2 regions of the Arthrobacter sp. DualSoilB13 genome follow, and region 2 is predicted to be linked to the other one. Evidence: predicted binding sites of a transcription regulator. Region 2 holds the regulator's gene; the other holds the start of a gene.
The links. Region 2 encodes HrcA, which represses chaperone genes, less so after heat shock. Its sites were predicted from a motif close to TTNGCACTCGNNNNNNNCGAGTGCNAA; they were not measured.
Positions count from the first base shown of each region.

Region 1: a site for HrcA is predicted at 3,252-3,278, ahead of ACZ5J0_RS13440 (FmdB family zinc ribbon protein). Genes of this name have one in related genera too.

Region 1 is NZ_AP035865.1:2,915,387-2,937,266, forward strand. Features, by position in the region: gene ACZ5J0_RS13420 (hypothetical protein) at 1-770, opposite strand, end outside; gene ACZ5J0_RS13425 (GNAT family N-acetyltransferase) at 916-1,527, opposite strand; gene galU (UTP--glucose-1-phosphate uridylyltransferase GalU) at 1,535-2,440, opposite strand; gene ACZ5J0_RS13435 (5-formyltetrahydrofolate cyclo-ligase) at 2,570-3,184, shown strand; gene ACZ5J0_RS13440 (FmdB family zinc ribbon protein) at 3,339-3,602, shown strand; gene cpaB (Flp pilus assembly protein CpaB) at 3,667-4,476, shown strand; gene ACZ5J0_RS13450 (AAA family ATPase) at 4,503-8,657, opposite strand; gene guaA (glutamine-hydrolyzing GMP synthase) at 8,821-10,410, opposite strand; gene ACZ5J0_RS13460 (DUF3817 domain-containing protein) at 10,517-11,017, opposite strand; gene ACZ5J0_RS13465 (SURF1 family protein) at 11,014-11,883, opposite strand; gene ACZ5J0_RS13470 (PTS sugar transporter subunit IIA) at 11,926-12,414, opposite strand; gene ACZ5J0_RS13475 (glycerol-3-phosphate dehydrogenase/oxidase) at 12,462-14,216, opposite strand; gene ACZ5J0_RS13480 (GuaB3 family IMP dehydrogenase-related protein) at 14,299-15,432, opposite strand; gene ACZ5J0_RS13485 (hypothetical protein) at 15,614-16,513, shown strand; gene ACZ5J0_RS13490 (hypothetical protein) at 16,563-17,192, shown strand; gene ACZ5J0_RS13495 (hypothetical protein) at 17,198-17,848, shown strand; gene ACZ5J0_RS13500 (ABC transporter ATP-binding protein) at 17,852-19,744, opposite strand; gene guaB (IMP dehydrogenase) at 19,849-21,360, opposite strand; gene ACZ5J0_RS13510 (acyltransferase family protein) at 21,603-21,880, opposite strand, start outside.
Region 2 is NZ_AP035865.1:2,261,737-2,271,188, forward strand. Features, by position in the region: gene ACZ5J0_RS10330 (PhoH family protein) at 1-697, opposite strand, end outside; gene ACZ5J0_RS10335 (GerMN domain-containing protein) at 1,141-2,013, shown strand; gene ACZ5J0_RS10340 (16S rRNA (uracil(1498)-N(3))-methyltransferase) at 2,041-2,814, opposite strand; gene dnaJ (molecular chaperone DnaJ) at 2,817-3,941, opposite strand; gene hrcA (heat-inducible transcriptional repressor HrcA) at 3,992-4,999, opposite strand; gene ACZ5J0_RS10355 (DUF3097 domain-containing protein) at 5,191-6,042, shown strand; gene ACZ5J0_RS10360 (DUF4870 domain-containing protein) at 6,165-6,578, shown strand; gene hemW (radical SAM family heme chaperone HemW) at 6,631-7,860, opposite strand; gene lepA (translation elongation factor 4) at 7,861-9,452, opposite strand, start outside.

The DNA.
Region 1 (21,880 bases), 660 kb from region 2:
CCAACGGGCTTTGGTGCCTCGGGCAGGTCCAAGGGCTCTGGAGCTGGTCGCGGTGCTTTCGCAGCGGCCACGTACGTTGGCTTGGGGACCTCCACCGGCTGCCAGCTGGCGCCTTTGGAGTCGTTGGCAACTTGAGCGGATTTATCGCCTGCGGCAACTGCCACAGCAAGCGCTGCCTCGCGCAATTCCTTGGCTGACAATCGAGGAGCTTCACGGCTAGAGGCTTCGGCGTCAAAAACCGTGGTTTCCTTCGCTGCGACAAGCGGCTCCTTGGGCAAGTACCGGGCAGGCGTGGGGATGGGTGAGGCCTGAGCCGCACGGCGAGCCCGCCGTTCACGAAGGTCCCGCAAGGCGAGCTTACGCAAGGTAACGACAGCCAGCACAGCGCCAATGAGGGAAACCAGCGGCAACCACACAGAACCGATGCCGAGAATTCTGAGAACCCCTGACACCGCGGCCGTAACTAACAGGGCCAGGCCTGCCAAGGCGAGCGTGAGCCGGGCGTAACGGATCGTGAACGGCGTAGGGGGCGCCTTCCGGAGCGAGGACTCCGCCGCTGGGGAGTCCTGGGGCGACGCCGGTGCTTTGCTGTGCATGGTCTCCATCGGTTTCTCCTGCTGAGGTGCCAAAGTCAGTACCACCCCTGCCTGCGTTTCGTCTGGTTCGTCATCAAGAGCCTCTGCTGGAACAGTGGCCGTTTGGACTTGTTGGCGCCTGTTCCGCAAAACATAGGGCGCCACCCAGACCATCCACAGCGCGACAGTGACCACGAGTATCACTGAGCTGCTGAGAGGGAAGTCCACATTCAAAACCGTAGAAGCAAATCGCCGGGTGCGGCGGCATTGCGGCCGGTGTGTCGTGGGCGAGTCCGCAAATGACTGGAGATATGAGCGAAAAGGCCGATGACCTGCCCGTTTATCCTCTCAGCCACCTGCGCAGGAGTCCTTCCGGCACCTCCTCGGCCGTCAACGCAAAAGAGCGGTGATCAGCCCATTCGCCGTTGATGTGCAGGTAGCGTTCCCGGTAACCTTCATCGCGGAATCCGAGCTTCTCCACAACCCTCAAACTCGGAGAGTTCTCTGGACGGATGTTGATTTCCATACGGTGCAAGCCGAGCACCCGGAAGCAGTGGTCAGTTGCCATCGCAACCGCTGTGGGCGCAATGCCACGCCCGGCGCGGTCCTTATCCACCCAATAGCCGAGGGTGGCCATCATGGCCGATCCCCACACGATGGATGAGACCGTCAACTGGCCGACGATTTGCGGCTCGCGAAAACCGGCCGTTCTCTCAACTATGAGAAACGGCAAAGCGGTTGACTGACGGGCCTGCTCATTCAAGGACCCCACCATTTGACGGTAGCTGGGCAGGCGCCCACCCGGAGCCGGGTTGGACGCCTCCCACGGCGCCAGCCACTCGCTGTTCCGCGAACGGACTTCGGACCATTCCCGCTTGTCGCGGTATCGGATGGGCCGGAGCAGCAGGTCTCCGCTTTCCAGCGTTACCGGCCAGATCGCAGAGCCATACATCATTTGTCTATTTGGGAAGTGTGGCGGTGAAGTTGGGCAGCCACTCGCGAAGCTCAGGACCGAGGTCTTCGCGTTCGCAGGCAAGCTCGATGCAGGCCTTGAGGTAGCTGAGCTTGTCGCCGGTGTCGTAACGACGGCCACGGAACACAACGCCGTAGACGCCGTAACCTTCACCTTCGCCGGCAGCAAGCACCTCAAGGGCATCGGTCAACTGGATTTCTCCGCCGCGACCGGGAGCCGTCTTCTCCAAGACGTCGAACACGGCCGGGTGCAGCACGTAACGTCCAATCACGGCAAGGTTGGAGGGCGCCTCTTCCGGAGAAGGCTTTTCGACGAGTTGCTTGATGCGCACGTAGCCATCTTCACCGTTGTCCTCAACATCGGCGCAACCATAGGCGCTGATCTTGGAAGGCTCTACCTCGATGAGTGCAACAACGGAACCACCGGTCTTCTGCTGAACAGCAATCATTTCGCTCAGCAGGTCTTCACGGGCATCGATCAGGTCATCGCCGAGCAGAACGGCGAAGGGCTCGTAGCCAACGTGCTGCTTTGCACGAAGGACAGCATGACCGAGGCCGTTAGGGTCGCCCTGGCGGACGTAGTGGATATCACCGAGGTTGGTGGCGGACTGAATGGCTTCAAGCTTGGCGGTGTCGCCCTTTTCAGCAAGCGTGGCCTCAAGAGCCGGCACACGGTCAAAGTGGTCTTCGAGTGCCCGCTTGCTGCGCCCTGTAATCATCAGGACGTCATGCAGGCCCACCTTGACCGCTTCTTCGACGACATACTGGATGGCAGGCTTGTCCACCACGGGCAGCATTTCCTTTGGCATCGCCTTGGTGGCGGGCAGGAAGCGGGTGCCAAGGCCTGCTGCGGGAATGACGGCCTTGCGGACAGCGTTGTTTTCTAGAGTCACCGGACTAATGTAACGGACGGAACACACCAACGGCTAAACCCCTCGCCGCGTCGTTAGCACATTTGGTTTTCCGCAGTGGATAACCTCTGCAGCTCAACCGGCGCGCGACAACCACCCGAACGGACAGAGATGGCATCGAAGGAAGACATTCGCAGCAGTCGGCGGCTGCACAGGCGGGCCCTCAGTCCTGAACACCTGGCTCGCGCTGGAGAGTCCCTTGCACAGCATGGCACGGCCTGGGCGGCCAAGGTCTCCCCCGGCGCTTCCTCGACCTTTGCCGTGTACCTGGGCGTCGCTTTCGAGCCGCCCACCATCCCTTTGATCACAGCCCTGCACAAGGCCGGGCACCGGGTGCTACTGCCCGTCTGCGAGCCGGGGCGGCTTTTGAGCTGGGTGTATTGGACACCTGACACTGCATTTGTCCGGTCCACCTTTGCGCCGATAGACGAGCCGGAGGGTGAGCGGCTGGAGAGCTCGGTAGTTGCCGGTACCGCGGGGATCTTCATGCCCGCGACGGCGGTGGACCGGGACGGCAACCGGATCGGCCAGGGAGGCGGCTATTACGACAGGCTCCTCCAGGGCCTGGATGCTTCCGGCGGCAGGCCGCCCACCATCGCCGTAGTGTTCGACGACGATTTGTTACCTTCGGGGTCCATTCCCGCCGAGGCCTTTGATCGCCCCGTGCGTCAAGTGCTGACACCGTCCGGAGTGGTTGAACTCGGCGACGACGCCGAGCAGCGCTGATGGTGGCCGGCTTATCAAGTGAGGCCGGAACTACCGCGGGTACGCCCTGCGGCGACCGATGATAGAATTAGCACTCAGGCCCTGTGACTGCTAAGGCGGACTATCTCCACCGACGCTGCCCAGGACCTGAACTTTGTCCTAAAGGAGGAACTCAGTGCCCACATACGCATACGCTTGCAAAGACTGTGACCATGCCTTCGACATCGTCCAGTCCTTCTCTGACAGCTCCTTGACGGAGTGCCCCGAATGCAAAGGCGCCCTGCGGAAGAAGTTCAACAGCGTAGGCGTCGTTTTCAAGGGCTCCGGGTTTTACCGGACTGATTCCCGGGATGCCAAGGGCAGCACTGTTTCAGCGGCGCCTGCTGCTTCTACACCCGCGCCTTCAGCAGCACCGGCAACTGCAGCGGCAACCAACTAACTGGTTTTCCACATAGGGCACCCGGGCGCTGTTTGCGGCCCGGGAAGCTGGCTACCGTGGCGGCATGCCACATATGTCACGCAGCGCCCTCCTCGCCCGTGCTGAACGCTCATCGCGAGCCGCCGGTACTTGGCCGCCCATCAGCCCTTCGCGCTCCCTGCAACCGCATTCCCGCTCCCGGACCAGTTCACGGTTCAACCGCGGTCGTCCAGGAGGGCGCTCAGGTCAGCGCGGACGCCGGACGGGATTTGGTTCCTGGATTGCACGTAACCGCCGCTTGGCAGTAGCGCTGCTGTTATGCGTGGCTGCCGGCATCGCAGTCCAGGAACTCACCCCTGCGTCTGAGCAACAGGTGAGCGTCCTCGTGGCAGCCCGGGACCTTCCAACGGGGACCCACCTCACCGCAGCGGACTTCACCACTGTTGAGGTACCACCCAATCTCGCGAGCAGCGGAGCTTTGGACAGCGTCGGCGCCCTTGTTGGCCGCCAACTTGCGTCCCCTCTAAGTAAGGGACAGATCCCTTCGGAGACGAGTCTACTGGGACCCGGCCTTCTGACAGGCGCACCCGTGGGATCGGCAGCTGTCCCCCTCCGGATGGCCGATCCTTCGTCCATCCAGCTACTCTCCCCCGGTCAGCTGGTATCAGTGGTCCTCACGGCAGCGGGGTCCTATGACGAATCACGGCAAAGCCAAGTCCTCGCAGGACCTGTACCCGTACTCTGGACGTCAGCCCAGGGCGGCAAGCCCGGTGAATGGCTGGGTACAGGTGACACCGACGGTCTGGTAGTGGTGGCGGCTGATCCTCAACAAGCAGAAAAGCTTGCCGGCGCATCAACGCAAGGCAAGCTTTTCTTTGTTTTGGTTAGCCCCTAGCGGGCTTCTCAATGATCATTGTCCGCTCAGCCCCAGTGCGGGGGTTTCTGTTCCTTGAGCCACTGCTCATGGTCGTAGTTGGAGTCATCGCCCCACCGCCGGGGATCATCCTCAGCGGCCTTGGTGGGCAGAATCCCGCTCGGGCCGGTCTTGGCTGCCGGGGACTTCGGTTCCCCGGCCGCTTCCGTAGGACCAACGGTGTTCTCGCCGGTTTCCTCAGTAGCGCGGTCCTCGCCGCCTGTTTCCTGATCCATCAGTGGTGCTTCTTTCGAATTCTCAGCTTCTTGAACGTCGTGTTGAGGTTCTTCACCCTCAGCATGCTCAACGGAATCTCCGGCCAACAAAGGCTGGTCAGTTACCGAGGTCAATTCTTCCCCAGGGGCGTGAAGGAAACCACTGTGGGTAGAGGCAGACTGTGCAAGGTGATTCTCAAGGCCCAAGTAGGAGCCTATCCTGTCCGCGCAGGACGAAGGATCGGTGAAGACCTCGATCGTCCAGAGCGACATATAGCGCCATCCCATGCGCTCCAACAGTTGCGGCCGCAGGCGGCTCCGTTCACGGACGCTCATCCGCCGGTAGCGTTCAGTACCATCGGATTCGATGGCAACGGGGGTGGGGATTTCAGCACCCTCCCGGCCAATGGTGTGGACGGGGTCCGCAGCCGCCGCTATATCCAGCACGCCGTCGTAGAGATGCCATACCCTGGCTCCGCGGGCGCGCAAACGGTCGCCCAGATCGGCCACCAACGGATCTTCACCTAAAGCCTGCTCACTGGCGACAGCGCGGGAGGCGGGCGTTCCGAGGTTGCTGTTGCCGGAGAGCTCCCGGTCCAGGAGTTCGTAGAAGTCCACAGCACCATGGGCCAGGCGATCAAGGTCGAGATCCTCGGGCCGGAAGCACGTCAGGACGTGCATGGAGCGCCGGGCACGTGTCATTGCCAGGGCGAAACGGTTACGCCCGCCCTCGGCGGACAACGGACCGAAGGAATGGAGCGCACGGCCATGCGGTGTGCGGCCATAGCCCAGTGAGAAGATCACATGGTCGCGTACAAGGCCCTGTGCGCGCTCAAGGTCCACCACACGGAAAGACTCGGGGCCGGCTCCGAAGAAGCTGGACAGCAGGGGGTGGTTGGGCAATTGCAGCCTGATGGCTTCGCCAATCCTGGCAGCATGGCGCAGGCTCGCCGTCACCACGGCGAGTGATGTACGGGGCCGGAGCCTTGCGTGTTCGAACACAAGATCCACAACGCGGTTGACCTCCGCGGTGACGGACTCAACGCCCTCATGGTCCGCCCCGGGCAGCCCGGTGCCGTCCGGTATGTACTCTACGTGGATCGAACGGTCCAAGCCGGTGACCGAGTTGCCGTCGGGCAAACGACGCAGGCCACCGTCGTAGTAGTTTTTGCTCAACTGGAGGATCAGGTCCTCGTCCACCGCACGGTAGACCCAGTTCAGCTGCCAGGTGGGAAGGACCCTGGCCAATGCCTTGAAGGCACTGTCCACATTCTCGTGGCTGGCTACCCCGGCCACAGGCGGCTCCACGGCGACGCTGAACGTGCGCGCATGGGCAATTTTCGCGTCACCGAAGGCAACTACCTGACGTGCCCGGGCGATGGCCGGGAGAACAGCCTGCAATGAAGTGGATTCGGCGTCGATGATCACCACGGCATCGAATTTTTGCTCGGCCGGGAGCACCCCGGTGAGCAAGTAAGGACTGACGGACCATACCGGCACCAGCAGGGGTACCAGGTCAGGGGCCTGGGCGCTCAGGGCGGGCAGCGTCACCCGGCCATCCTTCAACAGGGCGCGGAGTAGCTCCGCCTGCCTGGGATGTTCAAGGAGACTCTGACGCCATTTCTGGGCCAGCTGCCAACGGAGGCGAGCGGCGCCACTGGCAATGTGGGCTTGGTCCGCAAGGCGGTATTCAGCTTCGAGGCGGCGCAGTGAATCGCCGTCGGACATGGCGAGGTAATCATCACCGCTGATCATCGCCTCCAGCGCGGACTGCCACCAAGCCAGATCCAGTTCGGCGGCTACAGAAGACGCCGGGACTTCCCGGGCAGCAAGATCCGCCAGCAGTTCACCGAGCCCGTGCTCGCGCATTTCCTCGATAAGGAGTGTCCGCTCAGGAAGCGTCTCCAACGTGGCTGTGTCTGCAACGAGCCGCTCCAACCGTTCCATGAGTGGGGCATACCGCGTCCCGTGCAGGGCTCCGCCATCGGAGGTGTGCTTGAGCGCATCACCCAGGCGGCCCAGCTCGCCATCGAGTTCCCGGTAGAGTGCACCGAGATCGGCAAGGCCGGAGGGAACAGCCGGGTGCCGCTGGGTTGTTGCATACCCTGCCCACAGAGCACGCTGCTCCTGGACCAGCACCAAGGAGCTGTGAAGGTCCGCAATGTGAACACCGGGCCGCACGTATTCCTTAGCCACCCGACGCAGGCGGGAGCGCTGCATGGAGGGCATCTCAAGGTTGCGCTCACGGCGCCATGCAGAGGTGGCAGTGGCGGAGATGAGATCGTGCACCGGCCGGTCAAAGATATCCGGGGTGAACTTATCCAGGCTCTCGCGTACGGCAATGAGCAGTTCAAGCTGAGCGCCCCATTCGGTGAAAGTTTCACCCAGGCGGATCTCGGCGTGATCGGAAAGCTGCTTCATGCGATCCCGCAGGACCGGGAGTTTCTCCTCGGCCGAGCGGGCAAGCTGCTGTGCTTCCTCGGTCTCCTTGCGGGTCACCAAACGAGCGCCATACCAGGGGCTCGAAGTGGAGGACCGGCTGAAGCTGCCAAGCTCGGCAGCCCGATGCAATCGGCCAGCGAGCTCTTCACGGTCCTTGATATTGTCCAGGACGCTTCGCTTCAAGCGCACCGTAGTGGAGGGTGCAGGGTGAATTGAGGTCAATTCGGCAAGTGACTGCATTGCCTGGTACGGCGAGCAACCCCACCGCTCACGGACGTTATGCAGGGAGGCTACGTGGTCCATCAGCGCATGACGGTGGCTGGTAAGTGTCTGGTGAAGGTTGCCCAGCTGTGGCTCAAGCGCTTTCTCATTGCGCATGATGGCTCTGACCAGCTGGCCCTTGAGTTGCTGAGGAGTGGTTCCATTACCGGGCCGGAAGAGCATCGACTCCAGGCCCAGGGATTCAAGGTGGCCGGAAAGTCCTGCAAGGCTGGTCTGCCTGTCCCCCACCACCAGAACGGACTTGCCTTCGCTGACCAACGCACCTATTGCGTTGATTGCTGTTTGCGTTTGGCCGCTTCCTGGCGGGGTGCTGACAACAAGTGAGTCCCCGGCACGAACGGCATCAACTACATACTGCTGATCCGTATCAGCATCGAGCAGGAGAAGCTCATCGGCCGGATCCCGAAGGTCCAGGCTTGGGAACCGGCCTGCCTTGATCGGCTCTGGTTCAATGTCTCCGCCGTTGGCGGCAGTCGAGAGTGTTGCAACCGTGGGGTTGTTCATGTTGATCCATGGATCATCCAGGTTGCCGGAGAGATCAGCCAGCGTAGTGACCAGCAGGTTAAACTCCACCTCTGCGCCATGAATCGGCTGAATCAGCGTGGATAACCGATCCAGGACAGGCTGGGGATCAAGCCGGGCAGTGTTGTAGGCCATGCGCGCTACAGCGTTAACATCAAAGACGATGCCATGAACTGTCTTCAGATGGCGCACAAGGGCAGGGTTCATTCGCGCCTGCTCGGTGAGCTGAAGCTCAAAGTCGTCCTCGCCCGGCCTGACCGTGAGGACAATGGAAGTAAGCATCACGGGGGCAGAAACGCGTTGGGGCTTACCGCCAACGGCAGAGGTCCACACGACGGTCCCGGCGGACAAGTACCCGGCCTCGATGCCGCGGTCGTTGCTGAGCTCGAAGATCTTGGACCGGATGTTGCGGGCCGCCCTGGCTGCTACCAGGTACTGTTGACGATCCCTGATGAGCGTGGAAAGCCGTGTTCGTCGGCCTGCAAGCAACTGCGCCAGCCCGGACGGGTGGGCGTTGCTGAGATCGATGGCGCCTTCAGGCGTCTTGACGAAGCGCAGCATGGTGTCGGCCCCGGTGACGGGTTTGAGACCAGACAGCCATTTGCGGAGCTCTTCGGAGCCCTCTTCCTGGCCTTGACCTACTGACACGACTTCTGCCTTCTTTTCTGTACTAGCTTTAGACGCCTTGGACCATACCGGCATACTTTCGAGGGTAGCGGGAATCCGCGGACAGCTCGCTCCGCAACGCTGTTCCACTGCGAAATTCGCCGTCATTTCACAGCCGAGGGCAAAGAGTGGGGCAAAGAAGCATCCCGGCTTCAAACAAAGTGGCCGGCCTCCCAGAGGAAGCCGGCCACTCAATGTGCTATTCCCACTCGATGGTTCCCGGTGGCTTGCTGGTGACGTCCAGCACCACGCGGTTGACTCCATCCACCTCGTTGGTAATTCTGTTGGAGATCCGGGCAAGCAGGTCATACGGCAACCGTGACCAGTCTGCCGTCATGGCGTCCTCGGAAGACACCGGACGCAACACAATCGGGTGACCGTAGGTGCGGCCATCGCCCTGGACACCAACGCTGCGAACATCAGCCAGGAGAACTACCGGCATCTGCCAGACGTCGTTATCCAAGCCTGCGGCCGTGAGTTCCGCACGTGCAATGGCATCAGCCTTACGCAGCAGATCCAGGCGCTCCTTGGTCACTTCACCCACAATGCGGATTCCCAAGCCGGGGCCCGGGAACGGCTGGCGGCCGACGATCTCCTGCGGCAGGCCAAGCTGTGCACCCACAGCGCGGACTTCGTCCTTGAACAGGGCACGCAGCGGCTCAACGAGCTCGAACTGAAGATCTTCGGGGAGTCCGCCCACGTTGTGGTGGCTCTTGATGTTTGCAGCACCCTCGCCGCCGCCTGATTCCACGACGTCCGGGTAAAGCGTTCCTTGGACGAGGAACTTGATCTTTTCACCCTCGGCAGCGGCCTGGGCAATGATGGCCCGTTCCGCTTCTTCGAAGGCACGAATGAACTCGCGGCCAATGATCTTGCGCTTGGTCTCAGGATCGCTGACGCCTGCCAATGCCGACTGGAAGCGTTCCTGCTCGTTGGCAACGTAAAGGTTGACGCCGGTGGCGGCCACGAAGTCGCGTTCAACCTGCTCGGCTTCGCCTTCACGCAGAAGGCCATGGTCAACGAAGACACACGTCAGCTGGTCACCAACAGCGCGCTGGACCAGAGCAGCGGCTACGGCGGAATCGACGCCGCCGGAAAGGCCACAGATAACCTTGGAGTCCCCGATCTGCTGGCGGATCCGGTCCACCTGCTCTTCGAGGATGTTGCCCGTTGTCCAGTTGGGGCTCAAGCCCGCGCCCTTGAACAGGAAGTTTTCCAGGACGTGCTGTCCAAGAACGGAGTGCTTCACTTCCGGGTGCCACTGCACACCGTAGAGGCGCTTCTCATCATTGGCGAAGGCAGCCACCGGAGCTCCGGCCGTAGTTGCCAGCACCTCGAAGCCCTCCGGAGCCTCATGAACGGAGTCTCCGTGGCTCATCCATGTGTTCTGGGAGGACGGGACGCCGTCGAGGATGGAGCGTGCATCACCCACAAGAAGGGCTTCGGTAGCTCCGTATTCCCGCAAACCAGTCTGGGCCACCTTGCCGCCCAAGGCATTTGCCATGGCCTGGAATCCGTAGCAGATGCCGAATACCGGAACGCCGGCCTCGAAGAGGTCGGCACCCACGAAGGGCGCGCCCTCCGCGTAAACACTGGAGGGCCCTCCGGAGAGAATGATGGCTGCCGGGTTCTTGGCCAGAAGCTGCTCGGTGGTGAAGGTATGCGGAACAATTTCCGAATACACATTCGCTTCGCGGACGCGGCGGGCAATCAGCTGCGCGTACTGGGCACCGTAGTCAACAACCAGCACCGGCTTCTGGGAAGTTTGGGGTGCGGTGGGAGTAGTCACCAGACAAGACTACTTTGCCGAGCCGTCCCGGTGCACGTTGGCAGAGGCGTCAGAGGACCAAAACGGCCCCGCCGTTAGGCATCTCACACCGGGACGCCGTGAGGTGCTAGTAGCGCTTGGACGCCTGCGGATTGGCTGCGAGTTCCGCTTCAACCTGCGCGTGGAATTTCTTCTCCACGATGAAGGACAGCAAGGGGATGACTCCACCAAGTGCCAAAAGGATCATTTTGGAGAACGGCCAGCGCATGAGCGACCACAAGCGGAAGTTGGAGACCAGGTAAACCACGTACATCCAACCGTGCACAATCAGAATCGAGGTGGAGATGTTGAATCCGCCAATGACGCCCTTGGGTTCGGATTCAGCGAAACCGAAGCCAAACGGCTGGCCCGTCACTGCGTTCGTGCCGCCCGCGAAGAGCGAGACGCCAAAGCCGTAACGGGCAATCAATTCAGCGCACAGCAAGAGAAGCATGGCACCCGTGAGGTACGCCATGACCTTGTAGAACTTCAACGCCGAACGAATTTGCGCTTCCGTACCGCCGAAGCGCCGCTTCCTGGGCTTGGGTCCGGACTGTTCGGGCTGGATAGCCGGTTTTGGCTCAATCATTGCTGCACCTTTTGTTCTGGCTCTGGGTTTGTAGGTTCTGTAGTTGCCTCGGGGTGGCCTGCCTGGTCCAAGTCGTCATCGGCGAATTCGTCGTCGAATTCGTCCTCTTCCAAGTCCCGCCGGTAGTCGTCCTTCACCAGGCGCCACCAGATGAAGATCGAGAACCCGGCAAAGACAACCCATTCCACCGCATAGAAGAGGTTCAGCCAGTTGACCTGCTCTGCAGGAGGCTGGGGAGGAATGTTCAGTGCCTTAACGTCATCTCCGAGGGGAATTTGCGCGCCTCCAGCCACCTCCGTGGTAGCTGCGATAAAGCCCTGGTAGCTGGAAACTTCCCATTTATTGATGAGTTCCGCCGTTGAGACTGCGGACGCGCGGTCCGGGCCGGCGTCGACGTTTGGAAGCGGCGCTTCGGACGGGATGAGGCGGCCCGTCACGGTGATGGTTCCCGACGGCGGCGGGCCGGCTTGGGCGGCATCCGCCACCCACCCGCGGGCTACCGGAATCCACGTCTTGGGTGAGGCACCAGCGCCCTTGAGCGTGGGGGCGTCATTGACGGCAAAGGCGGAGACGATCCAGAAGCCCTTTTGGTTGTTGTAGAGGCGGCCTTCAACCAGGACCTGCTTGCTGGGATCGTAGGCACCCGTGGCCGTGACCATCTGGTCCGAAACCGAGCCGGGAAAGAACTGGCCCGGTTGGAGGACGTCCACCAGGGGTTTCACTTCTTCGATGCTGGACGGTGCCGGGGGCTCATGCTGGGCGGACCGGCTGAGCTGCCATTGGCTGAGCAGCACAAACACCCCGGACAACAGAAGCGCAAAGATCAGTCCTGCGATCCAGCGGGGTTTCAACGCGGTTTTCAACACCCCTTAACCGTACTTCGTCCGGCTGTAGAACAACGAAACGCCCTAGTGGTCGAAGAACACCAGGCTGGAGTTGATGAGCTCGGAGATGACTTCGGGGTCATGCGCCCGCCGGAGGGACTCGCGGAAGGACTCCTTGGACAGGGAGCGGGCCAGCGTGGCCAGAACCTCGAGGTGGTCGGAGAAGGAACTGGCAGGCGTGGCGATCAGGAGGATCAGGGTTGCCGGACCGTCGGTGGCTCCGAAGTCCAAGGCATGGCCAAATTTGGTTACCCCTACGGCTATGGAGATCCTGTCCACGAATTCGCTGCGGGCATGCGGCAGACCGATGCCGCCCGGAAGGCCGGTGGCAAGCTGGTGCTCCCGTGAATGCACTTGCTCCAGGAAGCCCTCAAGGTTGGTAATCCTGCCGGCTGCATAGAGCCTGTGAGCCAGTTGCGCCGCGGCATCGATCTTGTCTTGGGCAACAAGTTCAAGAATGACCGTATCCGGGGTTGTCAGTTCCGCATCGTACCGGTCAAGTGGTTCAGCCAAGTTGTGTTCCCTCCGTGTGGCCTGCAGGCCTCAATTCCTTGAGCTGGTCAGCGGAGGGGAACGATGTCATCCACTCCCATGCGCGCAGCATCGGCCGATTCGTCGTCGGGTTGCTGCTGACTAAGCCGTTCAGCTTCCACTCGCGCCAGGTAGTGCTTGATTTCGCTTTCGCGCTGAGTCTCGCTCCAGCCAAGGATTTCTCCCATCAGCTTAGCTACTACGGGCGCGGCAGACACACCCCGGTCCCATGCTTCGATGGAGATGCGGGTGCGGCGGGTCAAGACGTCGTCAACGTGCCGTGCGCCCTCATGGGTTGCTGCATAGACGACTTCGGCAGCCAAGTAGTCATCCGCACCGGGAAGAGGCTCCCCCAATTCGGGTCGGGCGGCGATGATTTCCAGAACTTCGGGGGTCATGGAGCCAAAACGGTTGAGCAGGTGCTCCACCCGCGCCACATGCACTCCCGCCTGTTCCGCCAACCTGCCGCGCCGGTTCCATGCGGCTTTGAATCCCTCGGCGCCGAGCAGCGGAATGGTTTCGGTGCAGCTGGATGGAACACGTTCATCCATGGCCCTTGTTGCCTCGTCCACGGCATCTTTGGCCATGACCCGGTAGGTTGTGTATTTCCCCCCGGCTACCACCACGAGTCCGGGCACTGGATGCGCCACTACGTGCTCGCGGGACAACTTGGCGGTGGAGTCATTGTCCCCGGCCAGCAACGGGCGGAGGCCTGCGTAAACGCCTTCCACGTCCTCACGGGTCAGCGGGCGCTTGAGGACCTTGTTGACATGTTCCAGCACATAATCGATGTCCTTGCTGGAAGCTGCCGGGTGGGCTTTGTCCAGCGTCCAATCCGTATCAGTAGTGCCGATAATCCAGTGCCGACCCCAAGGGATCACAAAGAGCACTGATTTCTCCGTGCGAAGAATCAGCCCGACGGTGGACTGGAACCGGTCGCGCGGCACCACAAGGTGGATTCCCTTGGACGCGCGGACCTTGAGCTGGCCACGGTCGGTCACCATAGCCTGCGTTTCGTCAGTCCAGACGCCAGTGGCGTTGACCACTTGCTTGGCCCGTATCTCGAAGACGCTACCGTCCTCCTGGTTTTCCACCTTGGCCCCAACAACGCGTTCCCCTTCACGGAGGAAGTCCACCACACGTACGCGATTCGCTGCGTGGGCTCCATAGTGTGCCGCGGTCCTTACGACGTTGACCACCAGACGCGCATCGTCTACCTGCGCGTCGTAATAGCGGATGGAACCTACGAAGGCATCTTCCTTGAGGCTGGGAGCCGCGCGGAGGGTTCCACGCCGGAACAGGTGCTTATGCATGGGGACGCCCCGGCTGTTGCCGGACGTCAAACCCAGAGTGTCATAGAGCATAATCCCAGCACCCACATACGGGCGCTCCCAGATACGGCGGGTCAGTGGGTACAGAAAAGGTACTGGGCGCACCAGGTGCGGTGCGATGCGCTGTATCAGCAGCCCCCGCTCTTGGAGCGCTTCCTGGACGAGGCCAAAATCCAGCATCTCCAAATACCGCAGTCCGCCGTGAATGAGCTTTGAGGATCGGGACGACGTACCGGACGACCAGTCCCTTGCCTCCACGATGCCTACGGTGAGGCCACGCGTCACGGCATCCAAAGCCGCACCGGCGCCCACCACACCGCCCCCGACAATCAGGATGTCGAGCTCTTTGCCCGCCTGGGCGGTGGACTTCAAAACTTCGATTGATGCGGCGCGGGATTCCGGGCTTAGTGCTCCCGGTGAATTCACCTGTGGACCGCCTGCGACATTGCTCATCGGACCCCTCCTCAAACGCAACAGCTTGGTAGTCCCCTACCCTACTTGCTGCTCGCCGCCTTGGGCAGGGGCTCCCGGAGGCTTAGCCGAGATACGGCGAGACGACGACGTCCACCCGCTGGAACTCTTTCAGGTCCGAGTAGCCGGTGGTCGCCATCGAGCGGCGCAGGGCGCCAATCAGGTTGGACGTTCCATCGGTATGGTGGCCTGGTCCGAACAGGACCTCCTCAAGCGGGCCCACGGTGCCCACGTTGACGCGGTCACCACGCGGAGACTCGAGGTGGTGGGCTTCCGGACCCCAGTGCCAGCCACGGCCAGGGGCCTCTTCGGCGCGGGCAAGGGCGCTTCCGAGCATTACGGCATCCGCACCCATGGCGATTGCTTTGACGATGTCGCCGGAGCTGCCCATGCCGCCGTCGGCAATGACGTGGACGTACCGTCCGCCGGACTCGTCCATGTAGTCGCGGCGGGCGGCAGCGACGTCGGAGATAGCGGAAGCCATGGGTGAATGTATACCCAACGCACGGCGGGTGGTGCTTGTGGCGCCGCCTCCAAATCCGACCAGGACGCCGGCAGCACCTGTTCGCATCAAGTGAAGGGCAGGGGTATATCCGGCTGCACCGCCAACGATGACGGGAACATCAAGTTCGTAGATGAACTGCTTGAGGTTGAGCGGTTCGTGGTTCTTGGAGACATGCTCGGCTGAGACGGTGGTGCCACGAATAACAAAGATGTCGACGCCGGCAGCCACCACAGTCTTGTAGTGCTCCTGGGTGCGCTGCGGCGTGAGGGAACCGGCTACAGTCACGCCCGCGGCGCGGATCTCAGCCAGGCGGGAGCTGATGAGTTCCGGCTGCACGGGAGCCTGGTACAAGTCCTGCATGCGCCGGGTGACGGCTGGGCTACTGGTCTCGTCCGCCAGGGCGGCGATCTCGTCGAGCACCTTCTGCGGGTCTTCGTAGCGGGTCCACAGTCCTTCAAGGTCCAGGACACCCAGCCCGCCCAAGCGCCCCAAGGCGATGGCGGACTCAGGTGACATCACCGAGTCCATGGGCGCGGCGATGACGGGCATGTCGAACTTGTAGGCGTCGATCTGCCACGAAACCGAGACGTCCTTCGGATCACGCGTCCGTCGGTTGGGAACGATCGCGATGTCATCCAGGGAGTAGGCACGACGCCCACGCTTGCCACGGCCAATCTCAATCTCATAAGTCACGGCTCTTACTTTACTGGACCCCTCCCGGAACCCCGATTCGAGGAATCAAGTGTGTCCCCGGCAACGGGAGCATCCCCGCGCGTGCCGGGCAGCTTTCCACATGGGCAGGGCTGCCCATGGCAGAGGCCCGGACGCATCCGATAGCCTGCGAAACCATACGCACATCTTGCAAGGGGGAACCATGGCGCCTGGGTTATACGGAGCCGACATTGAACAGCTCAACTCGCTATCCCAACAAATGGGACAAGCGGGAAGCCGGCTCCAGAACCAGGAACTCCAGGTCAATGGCCTGATCTCGGGCGTTGCGTGGAAGGGAGCCGACGGCGAGCGCTTTCGCCGCGAATGGAGCAGCACCCTGCGGCCTATGTTGCACAGGGCCTCCCGTTCCTTGGATGACGCCTCCAGAATGCTGCGCGCCCAGGCTGATGAACAGCAAAAGGCCAGCACCCAGGGCGGGTCCTCCAGCGGAGGGTCTACGGAGGCCAACAGCCCGCAGGCTCCCGGCGGCACTGTCAACGACGACACCGCGACCACTGGGTGGGAGGGGCTGTTGGGCGTCACCGGCAGCCAGGGTTGGTGGGCCGGCAACGCCCTCGTCACCGCCAGCGGTTTGGCGACGGACTCAATTCTTACCCAGATGGCCAAGGGCGGGTTGGTCACGGAACTGACCCGGTGGCCCTGGCTCAGTGCCCAGTACGGCCAGGCGGCAGGCGCCGGGTATGTCAGGGGCACCCAACTGCTCAACGGCAGTTCAATGCTCGGGCGGTTGTCGGGGGCCTTGGGCTTTGTCACGGGCGGAATTCAGGTCTACCAGGGTATCCAGACGGGTCATCCCGGAATGGCGGTGGACGGCGGAATCTCCGCCGCGTTGGCCGTGGGTAGCTTTTTTCCGGTGGTTGGCCCTGCCTGCGCCATCGCTGGCATCGCCTGGGGTGGCTTAGGCCTCCTGGCGACGAACATGGGCTACGACTCCGCGTCCTCCATGATCGCTGATGGCGCAGAACATGTCTGGGAAGGAGCACAGGACGCCGCCGGAGCAATAGCCGACGGCGCAAAGAAGGTCTGGGGATGGCTTACATGATCGCGCCACTTCCTACACTGGACAGAGCAACCCATAACAGAAGGCAGAAATGACCACGCAGACAGAAGAAACCCAGGCATTGCTCATCACCGAACACGAGCTCATCGCCCTCATTGCGCTGGCCGGCACCGACGGCGCACTGAAATGCCAGACCCTCTTCCGCCTCGATCACGCCGCCGGGTCGCCGCTGGAACAGGCCGGTGTTGCCACGCTGTTGGAACGTGGGTTGATGAAGATCGAAAACGACGCACTCCTGCCGGTTGGGCCGGCCGCCACCGTTACGGCTGTCCTGGCGGATGCCACGGCATGGCTGGAAACAGCCCTGGTCACCCCGGCCTCGGAACACGTTTCCTTCATGTTCGGCGCCGAGCAGGGTGCCCTGTTGCTCAATCTGAGCAAGTACGGCGTTCACGAGCTGCACCCCATTACGGGCTCCGAAGGTATGGTCACCACCGCAGTGCAGATGGCTGACTATTACCTGAATCAGGCGCCGGACGGCTTTCCCGCGGCCGCAACTACCCGACGGCACTTCAACGACGGAACCTCCCGAGCGGTGCACGTCAAAGCTGAGGCCGACGGTTCCCTGTCAATCGCTGCGGGCGAAGGCGAAAATCTCGACTCTACGGCCCTAACGCGTGATCAACTCGACGCACGGGTCCGCGCAGGCTTGGAGCGATAGCCCCGGTGAGCTACCAGTCAGGTCCTGCACCGCTTTACCACTCAGACCGTTCCCTTGACTATTGGCTTTCCCCGGAGCTCTCGGCCATCACCCCGACGAATGCGCGTTCCCGCCTGCGTGAGCTCGCCAGCGCCCGAGGAGCTTACATGGGCGCGTGGGCTGCGGGAATCGGAGTGGGCGGGTTCCTTGTCCTCCTGGGTGTAGTCCTAGCTGTTCGGCTCGGCACCCCGGTAACGCTGGCTGCCCTCGGCATTCCCGGCGCAGCCCTCGCCGTCCTGTGCGGAATCTACTTCGCGCGGGTTAGGAACCGGTTGCCACGGACAGACCGGGCGCTGGTCAATCGTGGTCCTGGAAACCTGCGCGGTGCATTCTCTTTTGTGGCGTTCGTCCTGCTCGTCTTCACGGGACTGTTTGCTTTCACGGCCAAACCGTCCACCTGGCAGGATCCTGCCGCGCTGCTAACGCTGGTTACGGTTCTTGCCTTCATGGTGTCGCTCCTGGTGGTTGGGATCATCGTCCCGGCCACCATCGCGGGCCGTTCGAGGGAGTCGCTTCGCCGCAAGGCTGCAACTGATCCCCACTTCCGGGCGCTTCTGGAGCAGGACCTCGCCACGTGGCGTGATCCCTACGGCAACGCAGGATACGGCCCGCTCTAAGCCTCAGGGTGTGTTCTGAGTGCTCTCATCCACGGAGAGCTGGGATTCGAACATCCGGAAATAGCGGCCCCGCAACGCTACGAGTTCCTTGTGTGTCCCTTGCTCAGCAACGCGCCCGTCCTCCAGCATGTACACGATGTCCGCCTTCTCGATGGTGGCCAAGCGGTGGCTGATGGCAATGATGGTGCTGCTCCGGTCCGCGAAGAGCCTGGTGAAGATGCGGTGCTCCGCCAGGGCATCAATGGCAGATGTGGGCTCGTCCATGACCATGAACGAGGCATCCCGGTAGAAATTACGGGCCATCGCCAGCCTCTGCCATTGGCCACCTGAAAGCCCGCTTCCCTTCCGTCCCCTGGGGTCCTCCATCCAGTTACTGACGTGGTTCTCCAGACCGTTGGGCAACTTGTTGATGAACTCCATGGCTTCGGCGTCCGAGGCCGCCCGCCGGATGCGGGTATCGTCACGGGGCTGGTCAACATCTCCCAGGTAGATGTTCTCCGCAGCGGTAGCGAATTCGTATTTCAGGAACTCCTGGCTCAAAACCGCGAGGTGCCGGTGCCAGCTGGTGACGTCAATCGTGGTGAGGTCCACGCCGTCCAGAAGGACCTGGCCGGAATCGGGCCGGTATAAACCAGCCAGGATGCGGATCAGCGTGGACTTGCCGGCACCGTTCTCCCCCACAATGGCGATGTGCTGGCCGGCCTTGATGGTCATGGATATGCCCTTGATGACCTCAATGTCGCTCCCGGTGTAACTGAACCGGATGTCCCGCAGTTCCACCGTGGTTGGCGACTTCGGGAGCGGTTCCTCTTCTCCGCTGGGAACGGGAAGTGCCATGAAAAGCTCGTAGTCTTTGAGGTTGGCCAGGTCCTCATCAATGGAACTCAGCGACGAGACGAGGCTATTGGCCGTGGACAGGGCACGGCTCACAATCTGCTGCACGTAAAGGAACTGCCCCACCGGTTGCGCCCTCGCGATGATCTGCCCCACCACCCAGACCAAGGACACAACCTCGGCTCCGTATTGAAGGGCATCAGCGGCCAGCTGCTTGGGGATGTAGCGCTTTTGGAAATCAAGGCGCCTGCGTTCGTCAGCGTCGCGAAGCCTCGACCTCAGGTCCATGAGATACCCAACGATCCCGTAAAGCCGCATCTCTGCGATGTGCTGGGGCCGGAGGAGGTTCTGTTCGATCATGCGGCGTTGCCGCCGCGAATCCACCTGCGTATTCCAGTGCGCGATCTGCTCGCGGGACAGTTTGAACTGCAGGTAGACGCTGGGCACGATGGCAACCAGCACAATGACCGCGATCCACCAGCTGACAAGCAACAAAGCACCAATGGCCAGGACCACTGAGACGAACTGGGTGAAAATGGCTGCGATACGGTCCAGCACACGGGCGTAAGAATCGGAGAACCTTTTGGCGCGGTCGTAAAGATCCACTGTTTCTTTGTCGTCATAGCGCCAGAACTCCAACGCCAGAAAACGCTGGTACATCATGTCCCCCACGATCGCACCGACTTTGAAGCTCATCAGCTGCTGGATGTACCGGTCCACGCTGTTGAAGGCTCCCCAGAACAAGCCCAGCGCCGCCGTGATGATGACGTACAGGATGGCCCGTGGACCGGCGTCGGGGTCTCCCGCATAACCTGCTGCCAGCGCGGTGGTGGTGAGGGCCGCGAAATACGTGGTGACCAGCGGAAGGGTTGCCGAGATCAAGGACCCTGCCACCTTCATGATGACCGCACCAGGTGAGGCTTTGAAACTCACCTTGAGGACCTGCCCGACGGCGCGTGCATAAGGACGCAGGGCCAACTTGCGGGGCGGCGTCTTGCCCGGTGGGAAGGCATTTAGCCTGATCGACTCCGGGTGCCGCGGTTGCGCGGGCTTTTCTGACATGTGCCCAGCCTATTCTTCGGGACCGACAATTCTGCCGCGTCATGTTAAACAGTTGTTCCCCGTGGAAACTTCCACGGGGAACAACTGTTGATGCAGGTGATGGATCAGCGGGAACCGTAGTTGGGTGCCTCAACAGTCATCTGGATGTCATGCGGGTGGGACTCTTTGAGTCCTGCCGGGGTGATACGGACGAACTTGCCGCGTGCTTTCAGTTCCGGGATGGTGGGGGCGCCGGTGTAGAACATGGTTTGGCGGAGGCCACCAACCAGCTGGTAAGCAACCGAAGCCAGCGGACCACGGTAGGCCACACGGCCCTCGATGCCTTCCGGGATGAGCTTGTCGTCGCCGGAAACGTCCGCTTGGAAGTAGCGGTCCTTGGAATAGGAGGTGTTCTTGCCGCGGGACTGCATGGCTCCCAGCGAACCCATGCCGCGGTAGCTCTTAAACTGCTTGCCGTTGACAAAAATCAGGTCACCCGGGGATTCCTCGCAACCGGCCAGAAGCGAGCCCAGCATGACGGTGTCTGCGCCGGCAACCAGCGCTTTGCCAATGTCGCCCGAGTACTGGAGGCCGCCGTCGGCGATCAGCGGAACTCCTGCCGGGATCGCGGCCTTGGCAGATTCGTAGATAGCGGTGATCTGCGGCACGCCAACACCGGCAACAACGCGGGTGGTGCAGATGGATCCGGGACCCACGCCCACCTTGATGCCGTCAGCGCCGGCGTCGATGAGTGCCTGGGCACCTTCCCGGGTGGCAGCCTGGCCGCCGATGATGTCCACGTGCGCAGCAATGGGATCGGACTTCAGGCGGCGGATCATGTCCAGCACGCCCTGGGAGTGTCCGTTGGCTGTATCAACGAACAGTGCGTCCACGCCGGCGTCGATGAGCTTCATGGCGCGTTCCCAGCCGTCACCGAAGAAGCCGATTGCGGCACCCACGCGGAGGCGGCCTTCGTCATCCTTGGTGGCCAACGGGTACTGTTCGGCCTTGGTGAAGTCCTTGGTGGTGATCAGGCCCATCAGGCGGCCTTGCTCGTCAACCAGCGGGAGCTTCTCGATCTTGTTGGTGGCCAGCTTGTGCGAGGCTTCTTCACGGCTGATGCCCACATGACCGGTGATGAGGGGCATCTTGGTCATGGCGTCGCTGACGCTACGCAGCGGAAATTCCGATTCCGGGATGAAGCGGGTATCGCGGTTGGTGACAATGCCCAGGAGGCGTCCGTCCGTGTCCACCACGGGAAGGCCGGACACGCGGTAGCGGGAACACAGCTCGTCCAGTTCCTGCAGCGTTGCCTGCGGGCCAATGGTCAGCGGGTTGGTGATCATGCCGGATTCACTGCGCTTGACGCGGTCAACGTGCTCGGCCTGGTCATCGATGGAAAGGTTGCGGTGAACCACGCCCAAACCACCTTGGCGGGCCATGGCAATGGCCATGCGCGACTCGGTCACCGTGTCCATTGCTGCTGAAAGCAAGGGCGTCTGGACGGAGATGCGCCTGGAAATGCGTGACGAGGTGTCTGCGTCGGACGGGATGACGTCCGTGTGGCCGGGCAGCAACAGGACGTCGTCGTAGGTCAGGCCAACAAAGCCAAAGGGATCGTGTTCGGGCTGGGTCATGAGTGTGCGCCTCTTACCTGGGTTTCCGGGGGCTTAACTGGTAGGGGTTGCAACTGATGACCAGCCCGTCATTACGGGACTGGCCTGTGCATGAGGTACCTGTGCAGAAGTTGCCTGCGCAGAAGGTATTGGATAAATACTAGAACCTCCGCGCCTATCGCCATATTCCGCGACGCCCGACTGTGAGCAATCGCACTGGCGGCAGGCCGGCGTCGTGCGTTTAAAACCGCCGGACAGCGAACCTAGCTGGCGGACCAGCCGGTAGCGGCGAGCAGCCGCTCCTCAAACATTGGAATCATGGTCTGCACGTAGGTCTTGGAAAGATGGTTGTCGTCCTTGTAGACGTAGACGTTCCCCACAACAGCCGGGCATGTCCCTTGCTCGCAGATGAAGTCGCTCATGTCCATGAGATGGAGCCCTTCAACCTTGCCGACGTAGTCATCCAAGGGTGAGGAAGCCGCCAAGGATTCTTCAAGCGGAACGTTGCAGTCGGGAGAATCCTTGCCCTTTTTTTGGACGC
Region 2 (9,452 bases):
GGCGGGGAATGGACTCGGGATCCATCATGTCGTGCAAGGCGTCATATAGTGGGCGAAGATAGGGGTCAATCTTGTCGCTCAGCGTGCCGGGGAGGAAGCCCAGCCGTTCCCCCGCTTCCACGGCTGGCCGGGTCAGGATGATCCGGCTGACTTCCTTCGTTTGCAAGGCTTGCACCGCTTTGGCCATTGCAAGATAGGTCTTGCCGGTACCTGCCGGGCCGATTCCAAAGATGACGGTGTTCTCATCAATGGCGTCAACGTAATTCTTCTGATTCAGCGTCTTGGGCCGGATAGTCTTACCGCGGCTTGAGAGGATGTTATGGGTCAGCACATCGGCAGGATTCTGCACGGACTGGGCCCTCAGAAGGGACACGAGCTGCTGAAGGATGTCCGGAGTCACCACGGTCCCCTTCGCCACGAGCCCACGGACTTCCTCCAACAGACGCATAACGCGTGGAATGACGGTGGAAGGGCCTGTCATGGAGAGCTCGTTGCCACGGACATGGAAACTGACGTCCTGGAACTGTTCCTCGATGTACCGCAAGGCTTCGTCGTGGCTGCCCAACGAGTGAACCATCTGGTCGGAGTTGTCGAACGTGACAACTTCCGTGCGCGTACCCGGTAGTGTGTGCGGGAACTCGGTGGGCGGCTGGTTGCCGTTTCCGGTCCTAAGCCGCCCGTTCAAAGATTCACTCATAGTGTTGGCCTTAGGCCTTTTCTCCTCCGGTTGGTCGTGTTACCTGCCATCGATTCGGCATTCGTGGCCGCTGTATGGGGCACGTCCGGATGCCGGAATGTCTTCAATCCTACGCCAGCCCGGCCTGCGATGAACCGAAACCACCGGCATCATCCGGCGCCTACCGTCATGGCGTACATTTTGTCTCAACTCGGCATCAAGCGGGTATCAATCATGTTTCAGTTGGCGCTGATCCGCGCAATCCCGGCCGACCGCCGTCGACGATGTGCCAAGCTGGCATAGCGGGTGGCATCCAAGCATCCTGCGGCCCGGCTCCGTTGGCTGGGAATCGGCGGCTGGGGCCGCCATGAGACACAAGGTTAGGCAGGACACCCATTTCGGAGCCAGGAAGCATTGGAGATGGCGCGCGCAGACGGACAAAATCCGTTATCGCTGTGCCGGCGATGCTTGCTGTCCTGTTGCTCACTGGTTGCATAGCCAACGGCGGCGATTCCCAAACCGGCACGAGTTCGCCATCCGTCAGCGTTAACGACGCGCCAGCCAGCCAGGCACCGCTGGAAACTACGCAGGCTTCCACGAAGATCCCGGTTTACTGGATTGGACGCAGCAAGGAACAGGTTTATCTCTACCGTGAGTTCAGGGATATCTCCAGCGACGGAAACCCCGTGACCACCGCACTCCGGATCATGATGTCCGAAAAACCCCTGGACCACGACTTCTTCACCCCCTGGCAGGCCCCCGAAAGCCTGGCCACCTCCATCTCCGGCAAGAACGTCATCACCGTTGATATTTCGCGGGATGCCTTCAACTCAAACCTCGACGCCGGAATGGCGCAGCGCGCTGTCCAGCAATTGGTCTACACGGCGACGGCGGCAGCCTCGTCCTCGGGGCTCATCAACTCCGGCCAGCAGATCCAGGTTGTCATCCTGGTTGACGGACACACGGACTACATGGCGTTTGGGCAGGTAAAGCTCGGCCAACCCATGGAACGGAACGCATCCTTGGTGGCACCTCTGTGGATCATCGATCCGCAAGAGGAAACAACTCTGCCTGCCGGTGTAGTCAAGTTCAATGGCCGCAGCACCGACAGTTCAAAGCCGGTCAGCTGGCAGATTCTGCAGGAGAATGGCAAGGGCGAAAAGAGCAGCCTGCTCACCGGGAGAACGCAAGCAACCGGTGCGCCTGGTCAATACGGAGCCTTCACCTTCAGTGCCACACTGAAGGCCGGCAAATATGAGCTGCGGGTTTCACAAGTGGATGAGGCCGGCGCAACCATCGAAACGAGCACCGACACCCGCCTGTTCAACGTCGGTTAGCTGCGGGTTCGACGAGCTGCGGGGCGGCTACCAGCGGCCCAGGACGTCACTTGCAAGAACGACGGCGGCGGGTCCCGCCGTCGAGGACCTCAACACGTGGTGACCCAGAAGTGCCGTGACGGCACCGGCGTCACTGAGCCGCGTTACCTCTCTTGGTGAGATGCCACCCTCCGGTCCGACAATCAAGAGAACCTCGCGAGGGGTCCCATCATCTCCAGTCCGGACCGCAACCGACTCTTCAAGGACGGTCCGCAGGGGGTTCTTGGCGTCTTCATGCAGGATGATGGCCACATCAGCGGCCGCGACGGCCTTCGCCAAAGCGGCAGTGTCCATCATGGACCGTACCTCAGGAATCCAAGCACGCCGCGCCTGCTTGGCTGCCGCCGTGACCACGGACTGCCACTTCGCGTGCGCCTTGGCGGCCCGTTCGCCTTTCCAACGCACGATCGCCCGCTCGGACTGCCACGGAATGACGGCGTCTATTCCGAGTTCCGTGGCAGTCTCGATGGCGAGTTCGTCCCGATCGCCCTTGGCAAGTGCCTGAACCAGCACCAGCCGGACCGCCGGCTGGTCCTCGAGGACTACCTCGGATGCCTTCACTGTGAGGGTGCTGGAACCGGCGTCAACCACGGCGCCAGTCAACCGCATGCCCGAACCGTCGGCTATGTCCACGGGCTCACCCACGGCCAGTCGCTTGACGGTGACGGCATGGCGCGCCTCAGCACCTTCCAACACAAATGTGGACCCGGGGATCAGCTGGTTAAGGCTTCCCGCCGGTGTAAAGAAAACCGGATTGCTCACCGCTACAGGTTACCGAGCTTGTCCCGAAGCTTCGCGAACATTCCGCCGCTTGCCACCAGCTTTCCCTCGGTAAACTGCTCGCCGCGCAGCTTGGCGAGCTGCTGCAGGAGTTCCTCCTGGGCGGGGTCGAGCTTGGTCGGGGTCTCCACGTGCAAGTGCACCTTGAGGTCGCCGCGTCCGTAACCCCGGAGGTGCGTAACACCCAAGCCGCGCAGGGTAATGACTTCGCCGGATTGGGTACCGGCCTTGACGTCGATGTCCTGCGCGCCGTCGAAGGTGTCCAGCTGCAGTTCGGTGCCAAGTGCCGCAGCGGTCATGGGCACACTTAGTGTTGCGTGGAGGTCGTCGCCTTCACGCATGAACATGGAGTCGTTGTTGACCCGGATCTCCACATAGAGATCGCCAGCGGGGCCTCCAGCGGGGCCCGCTTCACCCTGCCCGGACAGCTGGATGCGTGTACCAGTGGCGACACCGGCCGGAACCTTGATGGTGAGGGAACGACGACTGCGGATGCGGCCCTGTCCATTGCACTCGTTGCAGGGGTCCTTAATGACTGTGCCGAAGCCTTCACACGAACCGCAAGGGGCGGCAGTCATGACCTGGCCCAGGATGGAACGGACTGCCCGTTGGACCTGGCCGCTGCCACCGCAGATGTCGCAGCGTTCCGGGTGGGTGCCCGGGCGGCAGCAACTGCCATCGCACGTGGGGCAGATCACGGCGGTATCCACTTCAAGCTTCTTGTTGACGCCGAAGACGGCGTCCTTCAAATCGATGCGGACGCTGATGAGCGCGTCCTGGCCCCGCCGGACCCGGGAGGCCGGTCCGCCCTGACCGCCGCCACCAAAGAAGGTGTCGAAGATGTCCTGGAAGGCAAAACCCTGGCCGGCGTAGCCGCCACCGAAACCGTTGTCAGTGCCGTTTTCATTGCCCGTGGCATCATAGACCCGGCGCTTTTGGGGATCGGACAACACCTCGTAGGCGTGGGTCACGGCCTTGAACTGTTCCGCGACATCTTCACCGGGGTTTACGTCGGGGTGCAGTTTCCGCGCCAACTTGCGGTACGCCTTTTTGATCTCTTCCCCGGTGGCTTCCGGCGAGACTCCCAAAACGTCATAGTGGCTGCTCAAAGTCGGTATCTCTTCCTTGTTGTACTACGGATGTTTCCTCGGACCGGTGTTTAGCCGCCGAGAATGCGGGAAAGGTAACGGGCCACGGCTCGTACTGCTGCCATGGTGGTGGGATAGTCCATGCGTGTGGGACCGAGAATCCCCACCTTGGCACCGGAGCCATAGCCCGTAGCTACGACGGAGGCCTCCGCCAAGCCATCGTAGGGATTCTCGCGTCCAATGCTCACGGTAACGCCGCGGGGATCATCCCCCATGTCAGATAACAACCGGAGCATGACAACTTGTTCCTCGAGTGCCTCCAGCACAGGGCCTATGCTCAGGGGGAAGTCAACGTTGGAGCGGGCCAGGTTTGCCGTTCCAGCCATCAGGATGCGCTCTTCGCGGCTGGTGTCGCTCAACGATTGAAGCCCCTGGGCCAACGTCTGCGCCAGACTGCGCAGTTCCGGCGGACACAGCGCAACGACAGAAGGAAGCACTTGAGGCAAAAGCGCCAGCTGTGTGCCGGCAATGTTGCCCAGGAACCGGGACCTCAGGAGCATCAGGGCCTCATTGCTCACATCGGACCCAGCGTCGATGACCTTCTGCCCCACGCTGCCGGTGTCCGCAATTAGGACCACGAGGACCTGTTGAGGGGCCAAGAGGACGAATTCCACGTGGCGAACAAGCGCGCGGTTCGAATGCGGGTACTGCACAACGGCCACCTGGTTGGTCAGCTGTGACAGAAGCCTTACGGTGCGCTCCAAGATGTCGTCGACATCATCGGGGCCCTCGAGCAAAGAATGGATGGCCCTGCGCTCGGCCGCTGAGAGCGGTTTGACCTGCGAAATGCGGTCAACGAAAAGGCGATAGCCCTTGTCAGTGGGGATTCGACCGGCACTGGTGTGAGGCGCCGCAATCAGGCCTTCCTCTTCCAAAACCGCCATGTCATTCCTGATGGTAGCGCTGGAAACGCCAAGATGATGCCGCTCCACGAGGGCCTTGGACCCGACAGGTTCCCTGGAATGCACGTAATCCTCAACGATGGCACGCAGCACTTCGAGCTTGCGCGGCTCACTCAATGCTCCACCTCCTGACGACTGCCATGGTTCTTCCGACCGGTCAACGCGGGATCCCGCTCAGACCTCCACACTTAGCACTCAACATGCCCAAGTGCTAACAAGTCTAGTATGAGCCACCCCGTTGTTAGCATTGAAACCTGCCGCGGGCGGCTTCGGCCCGCACCGTAAACCAGCACAAAGGTAGGAATCCCTTGGCTTTGAAAAATTGGGGCCCGCAGGATCTGTCCGCTCCGGCCAAACAGAAGCTGCCGGAAGTAGCCGTGCAGCGGGGAATGGTCCTCGAGGACGTGCAGTCGGGCTGGGTGGGTGAAGTAACCCGCGTTGAGAAGTCGGGCGGAATGCACGTGGTCTCCTTGGAAGACCGGCGTGGAAAGACCAAATCGTTCCAGCTGGGCTTTGGCTTCCTGCTCGAAGGTCAGGCTATCCGCTTGATGCCTCCCGCCCCCCGCACCGCTGCATCCGGGGTTCCGTCCGGCCGGACGGCCTCGGGTTCCGTCAGGGTCCAGGGGCAACGGGCACAGGTAGCCAAGGCCAGCCGCATTTGGGTGGAAGGAAAGCACGACGCCGAACTGGTGGAGAAGGTCTGGGGTGATGATCTCCGGGTGGAAGGCATCGTGGTGGAGCCATTGCACGGCGTTGATGACCTGAAGTCCGCCATCGCCGACTTCAATCCCGGCTCAGGCCGCCGGCTTGGAATCCTCGTGGACCACCTTGTGCCCGGGTCCAAAGAGTCCCGAATTGCCGCCGAGGCCATGACGGTCCCGGGGGCTGCGGGAAACGTCCTCATTGTTGGACACCCCTACGTGGATGTCTGGCAGGCGATCAGGCCCAAGGTCCTGGGCATTGAGGCCTGGCCCGCCGTACCCCGCGGGATCGATTGGAAGACCGGAATCCTCAGCGCGTTCGACTGGCCCCATGAGACCCCTGAGGACATAGGCTTGGGCTGGCAACGCCTTCTGGGCGCAGTCCGCACCTATGCCGACCTTGAGCCATCGCTCTTGGGACGGGTGGAAGAAGTCATCGATTTTTTGACGGTTCCTTGAGGTGGAGTCCTTCAGGTATCAGCAACTACCGTGTCAACGGGGCGTTGGTCCCGGCAAGTGCGTCGGTGCCGGTATTCTGGGACAGCAACACCGCAGCATCTTTAAAGCAAAGGGAAGACAACGTGGCAGATAACGCTCCTGAAGAACCGGGCAGCGCCGCAGGCCGGCCCCAGTACCATGGCGCGCCTGCCAACGCACTCCCGTTGACAGCCAGCGAGGACAGGCAATGGGCTACTCTGGCCCACTTTGGCGGCATCCTGGGATGCCTGCCGTCCCTTCTGATTTACCTGATTTTCCGGGATCGTGGACCGTTCACCGCACAGGAATCCAAAGAAGCGCTGAACTTCACGCTGCCTCCCACCATCGCAGCAGTTCTGGCCAACATTTTGGTCCTTCTTCCTGTGGTCGGCAACATCTTCGCCGTCATCGCCACCGCGATCTGGGTTGCCCTGACGTGTTTCTCCGTCTCGGCGGGCATCAGGGTAAACCACGGGCAGCCTCACCGTTACAAGGTCAACCTGCGCTGGATTAAGTAGCTCACCTCCGCTCGTCCAGGACTGCTTGCTCCGACGGGCATGAGCCCGCGGGTCAGTCGGGCAGGATCCTTCGAACTACGGCGTCAGCCAGGAGACGACCCTTCAGCGTAAGGACCAAACGGCCCTTGAACGCCTGAACAGGGTCCACCAATTCGTCGGCAATAAGCCCGGCCATCGCGTGCCGTCCGATCGCGTCCAAGGCATCTACGGACAACCCTGTGCCGAGCCGTGCCTCCAGCATAATGCGTTCGACTTCCCGGGTATCGGCATCGAGGGTTTCCCGCCCGGCAGCCGGAGAGCTAGCGCTCCCGAGCCTCGAGGCGTACGCCGTGGGGTGCTTGACGTTCCACCACCGGACACCCCCCACGTGGGAGTGGGCGCCTGGACCGATACCCCACCAGTCATCTCCCCGCCAGTAGGCAAGATTGTGCCGGCAAGCCTGGTCCGGCGTCCGCGACCAGTTGCTGACCTCGTACCAGTGCAAGCCCGCTTCGGAGATCATTTTGTCGGCAAGCTCGTATTTGGAGGCGTGGTCGTCGTCATCAATCCCGGGCACCTCGCCCCGGCGTATCTGGGCGGCCAGCTTAGTGCCATCCTCAACGATCAGAGCGTAGGCACTGATGTGGTCCGGCTGGTACGACAAAGCGGTTTCGAGTGACAGCTGCCAGTCACCCATGGACTCTCCAGGGGTGCCGTAGATAAGGTCCAGGCTCACGGAGAGGCCGGCTTCCCGCGCCCACTGCACAACAAGAGGCACCCGGCTCGGTGTGTGGGTGCGGTCCAGGACCTTGAGCACGTGGGGTACGGCTGACTGCATGCCGAAGGAGACCCTGGTGAAACCTGCGTCGGCCAGAAGCTTCAGGGATTCAGGAGTTACTGAATCCGGGTTGGCTTCGGTAGTTACCTCGGCGCCGGGTTCCAGCCCCCAATGGCCGATGGCGGCCCTAAGGATCCGGGCCAGGTCCTCTGCCGGGAGAAGGGTGGGCGTGCCACCCCCAAAGAAAACAGTACTGAGGGGACGACGGGGTAACCCCGAGGCGTCCAGTGCCAGAGAGGCGAAGTCCAGTTCAGAGACCGCCGTAGCGGCGTACGCGTCCTGGGAGGCGCCGCCACCGAGTTCGGTGGCAGTGTAAGTGTTGAAATCACAGTAGCCACAGCGCACGGCGCAGAACGGTATGTGGACATAGAGCCCGAACTTGCGGTGCTCGACGCCGGCCAACACCTGCGGAGGCAAGATGCCATCCGCAGGTGCCGGGTCGCCCAAAGGGAGGACGCTGGGCATTTACTTCTTGGCCTTGTCCTTGGACTCATCGGTGGTCAGGGCTGCGATGAATGCCTCCTGGGGCACCTCCACGCGACCGACCATCTTCATGCGCTTCTTGCCCTCTTTCTGCTTCTCGAGCAGCTTGCGCTTACGGGTGATGTCACCGCCGTAGCACTTGGCAAGAACATCCTTACGGATCGCTCGGATGCTCTCGCGGGCAATGATGCGGGATCCGATGGCGGCCTGGATGGGCACTTCGAATTGCTGCCTGGGAATCAGCTCACGGAGCTTGCCGGTCATCATCACGCCGTAGGCGTAGGCCTTATCGCGGTGGGTGATGGCGCTGAAGGCATCAACTTGTTCACCCTGCAGCAGGATGTCGACCTTGACCAGATCCGCCACCTGCTCGCCGTCAGCCTTCCAGTCCAGTGAGGCGTAACCGCGCGTCTTGGACTTCAGGAGGTCGAAGAAGTCGAAGACGATCTCCGCCAGCGGGATCCAGTAGCGGAGTTCGACGCGGTCCTCGGACAAATAGTCCATGCCTCGCATCTGGCCACGGCGGCTTTGGCATAGTTCCATGATGGAACCGACAAACTCGTTAGGTGCGAGGATGGTGGCGGACACCATGGGCTCCCGGACCTCGGAGATCTTACCGGTGGGGTATTCGCTCGGGTTGGTGACATGGATGACCTTCTTGTCCTCGAGCGTTACCTCATACTCCACGTTGGGTGCAGTGGAGATAAGGTCCAGGTTGTACTCGCGTTCGAGTCGATCACGCGTGATTTCGAGGTGCAGAAGGCCCAGGAATCCAACGCGGAAGCCGAAGCCCAGTGCAGCGGACGTCTCAGGCTCATAGACAAGCGCAGCGTCGTTAAGCATCAGCTTTTCAAGAGCGTCACGCAGGACCGGGTAGTCCGTACCGTCCAAGGGGTAAAGACCGGAGAAGACCATCGGCTTGGCGTCAGCGTAACCGCTCAGCGACTCCGACGCGGGCTTGGCGAGGTTGGTGACAGTATCGCCCACCTTGGACTGACGGACGTCCTTTACACCGGTAATCAGGTATCCCACTTCCCCCACACCCAGGCCTTTGGAAGGTGTGGGCTCCGGGGAGCTGACACCAATTTCCAGGAGTTCGTGAGTAGCCCGGGTGGACATCATCTGGATGCGTTCGCGGGGATGCAGCATGCCGTCCACCACTCGGACGTAGGTAATGACGCCGCGGTAAGTGTCATACACAGAATCGAAGATCATGGCACGGGCCGGAGCATTGGGATCGCCCACGGGGCCGGGGAGGTCGCGGACGATTTTATCCAGCAGCGCCTCTACGCCTACGCCGGTTTTGCCGGAAACCTTGAGGACGTCCTCAGGGTCACCACCAATGAGGTTGGCAAGCTCCGCAGCGTACTTCTCAGGCTGGGCGGCCGGGAGGTCGATCTTGTTCAGCACGGGAATGATGGTGAGGTTGTTTTCCATCGCCAAGTAAAGGTTGGCAAGAGTCTGAGCCTCGATACCTTGGGCAGCATCCACCAGCAGCACTGCACCTTCACAGGCCGCCAAGGAGCGGGAGACCTCGTAGGTGAAGTCAACGTGGCCGGGTGTATCGATCATGT